DNA from 2 places in the Collinsella sp. CLA-ER-H7 genome. Region 2 is predicted to be linked to the other one. Evidence: riboswitches for the same ligand, from Rfam matches in the RefSeq annotation. Region 2 holds a riboswitch; the other holds the start of a gene.
The links. Region 2 has a riboswitch for thiamine pyrophosphate ahead of thiM (hydroxyethylthiazole kinase). Riboswitches for the same ligand answer to the same signal wherever they lie in the genome.
Positions count from the first base shown of each region.

Region 1: another riboswitch for thiamine pyrophosphate. It lies ahead of thiC (phosphomethylpyrimidine synthase ThiC); the one in region 2 lies ahead of thiM (hydroxyethylthiazole kinase).

Region 1 is NZ_JBBNLT010000001.1:109,476-113,770, reverse strand. Features, by position in the region: gene thiD (bifunctional hydroxymethylpyrimidine kinase/phosphomethylpyrimidine kinase) at 1-343, opposite strand, end outside; gene thiC (phosphomethylpyrimidine synthase ThiC) at 526-1,860, opposite strand; TPP riboswitch at 1,853-1,968, opposite strand; gene AAAX75_RS00485 (hypothetical protein) at 2,032-2,547, shown strand; gene AAAX75_RS00480 (YaaA family protein) at 2,571-3,380, opposite strand; gene AAAX75_RS00475 (aminopeptidase) at 3,484-4,295, opposite strand, start outside.
Region 2 is NZ_JBBNLT010000002.1:137,289-141,583, forward strand. Features, by position in the region: gene AAAX75_RS01985 (patatin family protein) at 1-161, shown strand, start outside; gene AAAX75_RS01990 (thiamine phosphate synthase) at 274-969, opposite strand; gene AAAX75_RS01995 (thiamine-binding protein) at 966-1,307, opposite strand; gene thiM (hydroxyethylthiazole kinase) at 1,311-2,150, opposite strand; TPP riboswitch at 2,202-2,312, opposite strand; gene AAAX75_RS02005 (HAD family hydrolase) at 2,406-3,314, shown strand; gene AAAX75_RS02010 (LysR family transcriptional regulator) at 3,325-4,221, shown strand.

The sequences.
Region 1 (4,295 bases), on a different contig from region 2:
AGGTGGCTACCATGACGGGGTCGACTACCACGTTTGTCGCGTTCCAAGCGCTCAGGCGGTCAGCGATAACATCGATAATCTCGGCAGAGGAAACCATGCCAATCTTGACGGCGTTGGGGCGGATATCGTCAAAAACGGCATCGATCTGCGCCGCGACAATATCCGGGGAGATGTTCTGCACGGCGGTGACGCCCAGGGTGTTCTGTGCGGTGATGGCGGTGATGGCCGTCTCGGCATACAGGCGGTGCGCCGTGATGGTCTTGATGTCGGCCTGAATGCCGGCGCCACCGCTGGAATCGGATCCTGCGATGGATAGAACGGCAGGTACCTTACTGCGATCCATGTTCGCTCCCTTGTTCGGTCGGAATCAAATGGGTCTATAAGCCAGCATTATAAAGATGCCCGGGCCGACTCTATGTCGAACCCGGGCGGGCGATGCAATCTTTACGCAAATGCAAGCAAATGTTCACACGTCAACAATTGACAGGCACCGGCTCGCCGCCAGAAGCGGCCGCGGCGACAGGGCTAGTCCTCCATGCCAAGGTCGATCGTGGTGCCCTCGAAGATCTTGTTGACGGTTCGGACGGCGCACATCTTGCCACACATGGTGCAAGTGCCCTCGGTGGCGGCGGGGGACTCCTCGTAGCGCTTCTTGCCCGTAACCGGGTCGAGCGCGCACTTCCACATGGCGTCCCAGTCGAGCTTGCGGCGTGCCTGGCCCATCTTGTCGTCCATGTCGCGGGCGTGGGGCACCTTTTTGGCGATGTCGGCGGCGTGTGCGGCGATCTTGGTGGCCATGAGGCCGTCGAGCACATCCTGGGCGTTAGGCAGGCATAGGTGCTCGGCCGGTGTCACGTAGCACAGGAAGTCGGCACCGGAGCTGGCGGAGATGGCGCCGCCGATGGCGGCGGTGATGTGGTCGTAACCCACGCCGATATCGGTCACCAGCGGTCCGAGCACATAGAACGGGGCGTTGTGGCACAGGCGCTTCTGCAGTTTCATGTTGGCGGCGATCTCGTCGAGCGCCATGTGACCCGGGCCCTCGACCATGACCTGGACGCCGGCGGCCCAAGCGCGCTTGCACAGCTTGCCCAGCTCGATCATCTCAGCGGTCTCGGTGGCGTCGTTGGAGTCGTAGAGGCAGCCCGGGCGGCAGGAGTCGCCGAGCGAAATCGTCACGTCGTACTCGTGGCAAATCTCGAGCAACTCGTCGTAGAACTCATAGAACGGGTTCTCGTTACCGGTGACCTCCATCCAGCCAAACAGCAGTGAACCGCCGCGGCTCACGATGTTCATCAGGCGGCCGGTCTCCTTAAAAGTCTTGGTGACCGACTTGTTGATGCCGCAGTGGATGGTCATAAAGTCCACGCCGTCCTCGGCGTGCGCGCGCACGACCTCGAACAGGTCGTCCTTGGTGAGCTTGACCAGCGGCTTTTCCATGTAGCCGATGGCGTCGTACATGGGGACGGTGCCCACCATGAGCGGCGTCTCGTCGATGAGCTGCTGGCGGAACTGGCGCGTCTTGCCCGAGTTGGAGAGGTCCATGATGGCGTCGGCGCCGTAGTCCTCGGCGATCTTGACCTTCTTCCATTCCTCGGCGGCATCGGCCTTGTCGCCCGAGATGCCCAAGTTCACGTTGACCTTGGTGGACAGGCCTTCACCGACGCCAAAGGCGCGCATGCCTTTTTTGATGTGCACGATGTTGGCGGGAATGGCGATACGGCCGTCGGCTACGCGCTCGCGGATGTACTCGGGGTCGCGATGCTCGCGCTCGGCGACTTCCTTCATCTGCGGCGTGATCTGCCCGGCACGGGCGAAGTCGATTTGCGTGACGAGCTTGGGCTCGGTCTGTGTGCTCATTGGCACGGCTCCCTTCGTTGGCATTACCCATATCAGGTTTGCGGGTCAGGGCGGGCGCGCCCAGTCTCAGCCTGCCGTCTTGTACTGCAAGCTCCCCGTTTATGTAATGGGCTCAAGTATAGCCTGAATGGGTACGATTGGGCCAACGAGCGTGCCTGTGGGGAGGCGAACATGGAAGACAAGCATCTATATCGAGAGACGCAATGGGACGTATCGGCCGAGGAAAGCCGTGCGCACCATGGCCTTGTTGCGATTGGTTTTGCGGTGCTTGCCGTGCTGGTGATTGCCTTTTGTATTTGGACGTTCGGCGGTCCTGGCGGCGCCACCTGGGGGTTTGAAGCCGACGAGGGCCTGCCGATTATGACCATGAAAGTTTCTGGTGGCAACACGGTTGCCGCACCGGGCGACTATTGGTATCCGCGCGACGAGTTTGTGCAGCTGCAGCTGAGCGGCGGGTCTATTCCGGGCGAAGAAATCGAACGCGTGACGTTTGATGCGACGCTCAAAACGCTGACGGTGAAGCTCAAAGATCAAGAGGACGTGCCCACGACCATGGACATTGCGCTGACGGAATGGCGCTTGGAGCCCCCGGCGGGCGCTGCGGTATCCGAGGTGGAGCACGTTAAGATTACCTACCAAGATGGCTCGACGAGCGAGATTGCAAAGGCCGATGGCTTGGCGGAGTAACGGGGTGTTTGGAAACGGCGGGCCTATAGTGCCTGCGCGTTCATGAAAACCAGGGTGTTTTTGTCTGAAAGCTCAGGGATGTGCCGATAGCCGATGTTGAATGCGGTAAGTTCGCTTGCATCCTCGAGCTTGTTTTCTGCCATCCACCGCACCATGGAGCCGCGCGCCTTTTTGCTGGCGGTCGACCGTTGGATGGGCTTCCCGTTGCGGACACCCTCGCCAAAGAGGCATGTGACGGCCGTGGCGTCGCCCGCGAGGTGGGGCAGAACGGCTTTGGCATACTCTACGCTGGCGAGGTTGACGATCGTGGTGTTTGAGCCTGTCGGGGCGATAGCCCGCGCGAGCTTGTCGTTCCAAAACGCGTAGAGGTCTCGGGCATCGTCAACGGCGAGCTTCGCGCCCATTTCCAACCGATACGGTTTGACGGCATGGAAGGGACGAACGCACCCGTAGAGGCCGGAGAGGATCCATAGATGGTCTTGCAGCCATGTGAGCTGCGCGGAATCCATCACCTCGGGCGCCATGCTTTGGTACTGAATGCCGTGATAGGACATGATGGCAGGGGAGAGGTGACGGGCGAGTGCGGGATTGTCGAGATCGCCGCTTTTCAGGATGGGCCCGAACTCATGCAGGGTGTTGAGGCAAGGTCCCAGCAGTTTGTCACTCACGTTCCACAGCGCCTGCAGGCCGCCGCTGCCTTCATTCCGCTCGATATCTAGCAGTGCGCGGTGGAGGCGAGCCGTCTCGCGCACAAAGGGCGGGATGCCCAGGACTTCAAAAGCATCTTGGGCCGCGTGCATCTGCTTGGCGGGCGAAATGATGACCTGCAGCATGAACTCTCCTCTGCCAAAAAGGAAGTTGCGGTGGAATACGGTCTGTTTTGGCCGTTTATGGGCCAGTTTAGTCCGTATTTCACCGCAACTGATGAAGGGTTGGTTAGGCTCGCTCGATGAAGGCCTTGTAGCCGCGGTAGGCCTCGTAGATGTCGGCCTTGTTGGCGACCTCCCACAGGGCGTGCATGGACAGGACGGCAACGCCGGAGTCGATGACGTTCATGCCGTACTTGGCCATGATGTAGGCGATGGTGCCGCCGCCGCCCGCGTTGACGCGGCCGAGCTCGCAGGTCTGGAAGTCCACGCCTGCCTCGTCCATGATGTCGCGGACGAGGGCCACGTATTCGGCGTCGGCGTCGTTCGAGCCACCCTTGCCGCGGCTGCCCGTGTACTTGTTAAAGCACAGGCCGCGACCCATAAAGGCGGCGTTCTTGGTCTCGAACTTGCCGGCATAGCCCGGGTCGAAGCCGGCGGACACGTCGGAGGAGAGCATGCGGCTGCGGGCGAGTGCGCGGCGCAGGGCCAGCGGGCTATCCTCGCCGGCGAGCGTCATGATCTCGGCGACGGTGTTCTCGAAGAAGCGGCTCGTCATACCGGTGGCACCCACGGAGCCGATCTCCTCCTTGTCGACGATGAGCGTGATGCTCGTGCGCTCGACATTGGCCACATTGATCTGGGCGAGCATGGAGGGGTAAGCGCAGACGCGGTCGTCGTGACCATAGCCCAGAATCATGGAACGGTCGAGGCCCATGTCGCGGGCGGGGCCGGCGGGCACGACCTCGATCTCGGCGGAGAGGAAGTCCTCCTCCTCGACGCCGTACTGCTCCTTGAGGATGTCCAGGAACATCTGCTTGACGGGCTCCTTGGGAGCGTCCTTGTCGTCCTCGTCAAACTTGACGGGACGGCCGCCTACGA
Region 2 (4,295 bases):
GTCGTGAGGCCGCCGGCGATATCTTTGTGGTGCGTCCGAGCGAATCGGTGAAAGTGCCGTCGCTGTGCCGGGAGCCCGATGAGCTCGAGCGCATCTATCAGATTGGTCGTCGCGATGCTGAGGCGACCTTGCCGGCACTGGAGACATATCTGGCAGGGTAGAGGCCGCTGCCGCCATCTCGGCGGAAAGCGCATCCCGGAATGGAGGTCCAAACTGGGATGCGCTTTCCATTGCTGAAGATGTGAGGCTGCGGATCAGCTGCTCGGCTTATGCCTATGCCTGCTGCCAAGTGTCGACGAGCTCCTTGGCCGCGGCGTAGGGGTCATCGGCGCTGCAGACGGCACTCACCACAAAGAAGCCGTCGACGCCGGTGGCCTTGAGCTGCGGCAGGTCGGCCGTCTTGACGCCGCCGCCCACCACGATGGGCACGGGGCTTGCCGCGTGGAGTGCGGCCAGGTCCTCAAAGCTCTTGGTGATGATAGAGCCGTCGGCCGCGCGTCCGCAGTCGCGCTTGGTCTCGGTCTCGTGGAGTGGGCCGATGCCCAGGTAGTCGACTAGGCTCATGTCGGCGGTCTTGACGTACTCGAGCATCTCCTCGCAACGGGCCGAAAGGCCCACGATGGCGTCGGGGCCCAGCAACTTGCGACAGACCTCGACGGGAATATCGCTTTGGCCCACGTGCACGCCGTCGACAGCAATACCCTGCTCGCGTGCGGCAAGCACACAGTCCAGACGGTCGTCGATCAGCAAGGCGACCTGACCGGTCTTGCCGGCCTGAGCGATTGCCTGCGCGGCGTCGCCGGTCAGCGCAATGATCTCGCGGGCGCTTGCCACCTTGGAGCGCACCTGGATGCAGGTAAAGCCGGCGTCGAGCGCCTGGGCCACCACATCGCCCACGGGGCGCCCGAGCGTGTTTTCGGGGCCGAGTACCAGATAGGCCGAGATATCAAGGTTGTCGCGGATGCTCATCGTGTTTCCTCCTGCTTCTTGATCTGTGCTTCCATGCGCTCGAGCTTGCCGGTCATGGTGTCGGTAAATCCGGGCCGGATATCGGCTTTGAGCACGACTTCGGTGCGGATGCCCTTGCTCGCCAACACAAAGGTTGCGTCGCGCACGACCTGCATGACCTCGTCCCAGTCGCCCTCGATCTCGGTGAACATCGAGGTGGTGCGGTTGGGAAGGCCGCTCTCGCGTATGACGCGCACGACCTCAGCGACCTCGGCGGACAGCTCGTCGCCGGTGCCGCACGGGGCGATGGCCACGGCGACGAGCGTGTTCATGCCGGCATTGGTTACGGGCTCGGACATGGCTTATGCCTCCTCGAGCTCGAGTTGGTTATCGGCGATGTCCTGGGCGGTCGCGCGGTAGAGCTCATCGATAAAGGCGACCTTAAAGCTTGCCGGGGCGTCGGCGACAGCGGCGGCACGCGTGCCGGCCACGTTGTAGACGGCGGTGCCGCAGACGGCTGCCGTAAACGGGTCGGCGGCGCAGGCGTACACGGCCAGCACGCCGCCCTGCGAGCAGCCGCAGCCGGTGATCTTGGACATGAGCGGGCTGCCGCCGTGGGACTTGGCCACGGTCGTGCCGTCGGTAATCAGGTCGACTTCGCCCGAGACCACTACGGCGCCGCCGGTGTAGCGGGCGAGCTCCACGGCGGCACCACGGGCGGCGTCGACCGTGTCGGTGGTATCGACACCGCGCACGCGGCTCAGATCGGCCGTCTCGCCCTCAAGACCCCACAGGCCGGCGAGCGCGATAATCTCGGAGGCGTTGCCGCGCACGATGGCGGGCTTGTACTGCTTGAGCTCGTTTACCAGCTGGGTGCGCAGGCTGCCGATACCCAGGCCCACCGGATCGAGCACCCAGGGCTTGCCGGCGTCGTGTGCCGCCTTCGCCGCGCGGGGAATCGTCTGCTCGTAGATAGGGAAGAGCGTGCCCATGTTGAGATAGATGGCGCCGCCGCCGGCAACGAGCGCTTCGCCCTCGTCGGGCAGATAGACCATGGCGGCCGATCCGCCCACGGCGAGCTGTGCGTTGGCGACAAAGTCGATCGTCACCGTGTTGGTGATGGAGCCGGCCATCGGATTGGTGGCGCGAATTTCCTCTACGGCCTTGACCATATGTTGCTTAAGCTGTTCCGAATCAATCACTGCACATGCCTCCTTGGCATAGAAAAGGGGCGCTGTGCATAGACAGCGCCCCTGTAAAGGCGGCATGCTCCCTACGCCAGCATTAACTGACAGGTTCAAAGGATTGGGCCCCATGCCCTCTCAGCCTTGTGGTTTGCACCGCCGGCACTCCCGCATCGAATCTGTTGTTCCCTATACTAGCGCACCTGCCAAAAAGGGACAGGTTTATTTTGGCAGGTCGTTACAATAGGTAGGACCGATACGAATGGGGGCCTTATGATTAAACTTGTGCTGACCGATATGGACGATACACTGATTCCAGCCGGGCATGACGGCGCCAGCGACTACGCCATTGAGGGTATTCATGCCATGCAGGCGGCGGGTCTGCACTTTGGGCCGGTTTCGGGTCGTCAGCCGTCCGCGATGGGCTGGATGTTCAAAAACCGTTCCGAGTGTTTTTCGACCGGTGCGTTCTGTAACGGCCAGGTGATGTTTGTCGACGGCGAAGTAGTCGCTTCGCGCGCAATCGACAACGATGCTCTGATGCGTTTGGCTGACTATCTGGAGCAAGAGACCGACGATACATTTCTAAAAGTCTACAGCCTGGGCGATGACTTTTGGGGCAACGATGCCTATTGCGTGACGAGCAATCCCGAGCGTGTGCGTCGCGCTATGGAGTCGGGCGGCAATGCGTGGCTCAAAGGCGAAGAGGCCCCGTGTCGTCCCGTCGTCGATGGCGCGCCGGTGTTTAAGGCGAATATCTGGAGTGCCCGTTCGCGTGAGGAGCTCGCGGAGCTACGCGAGCGCGTTGCCGTTGAGGTGCCGGAACTCTCGCTTGTGTTTCCCAACAACCGAGTGCGCCTGTTCGACATCCTTCCGGATGGTTGGGACAAGGGCTGCGCTGCGCTGGAGCTGGCGCGCGCCTTGGGCCTGACGCCCGACGAGGTGGCCGTATTTGGCGATTCCGATAACGATCTGCCCATGATCGATGCCGTTCCCAACTCCGTTGCAGTCGCCAATGCCAATGAGGCCGTCACGGCTGCCGCGCGCTGGCATATCGGCGCCGCGGCAGATGATGCGGTCGCCGGGGCTCTGCATCAGATTGCCGCCTGCGCCGCGACGGGGGAGATGCCGCCGTTTATGCGCCAGATGGACGCGGCGGGTCTTGGCATCATGAACGTCTAGGGAGAAGGCTATGAAGCTCCAGCAGCTCAGATATGTCGTCAAAGTTGCCGAATGCGGTAGCATCACCGAGGCCTCGCGCCGGCTCTTTGTGTCGCAGCCTTCGATTACCGCATCGATTCGCGATCTCGAAAACGAGATGGGCGTGCACATCTTTGAGCGCACCAACAAGGGCGTCATTGTGTCCGAGGAGGGCGAGACCTTCTTGGGCTACGCACGACAGGTGCTCGACCAGGCCGATCTGCTCGAAGGCAAGTACAAGGGCGCGTCCGAGCAGGTGCCGCACTTTAGTGTGAGCTGCCAGCATTATTCCTTTGCCGTTAATGCGTTTGTCGATGTGATCCGTGAGTTCGATGCCGCGCGCTACGACTTTACCCTGCGCGAGGAACAGACCCACGAGATTATCGAGGACGTCGCGCATATGAAAAGCGAGCTCGGCATCCTGTATCTGTCGGAGCACAATCGCGAGGTCATCGAGCGCATGCTGGCGGCCAACGAGCTTGTGTTCGAAGGGCTCTTCTGCGCCGCGCCGCATGTCTTTGTATGTGCCGACCATCCACTGGCGGACCACGCCAGCGTGACACTCGAGGATCTCGAGGACTATCCGTTTTTGTCCTATGAGCAGGGCAGCTACAACTCGTTTTACTATTCCGAGGAGCTGACCTCGACCTTTGAGCGTCGCAAGAATATCCGCGTACGCGACCGTGCGACGCTGTTCAACCTGGCTATGGGCCTTAACGGTTACACGGTGTGTTCGGGCGTGATCAGTCACGAGCTCAACGGCCCCGGCATCATCTCGATTCCGCTCGATGTGGACGAATACATGGAGATTGGCATTATTACGCGTAAGAACACGACGCTCACGCGCTATGGGCAGGCCTATATCGACGCGATTCGTCAGCATATCTAGGCTGCTGTGCTCCGCGCTGGTCAAATCTCTTTATGGCAGTCCAGACTGATATAGGAAGCATCTATATCAAACTG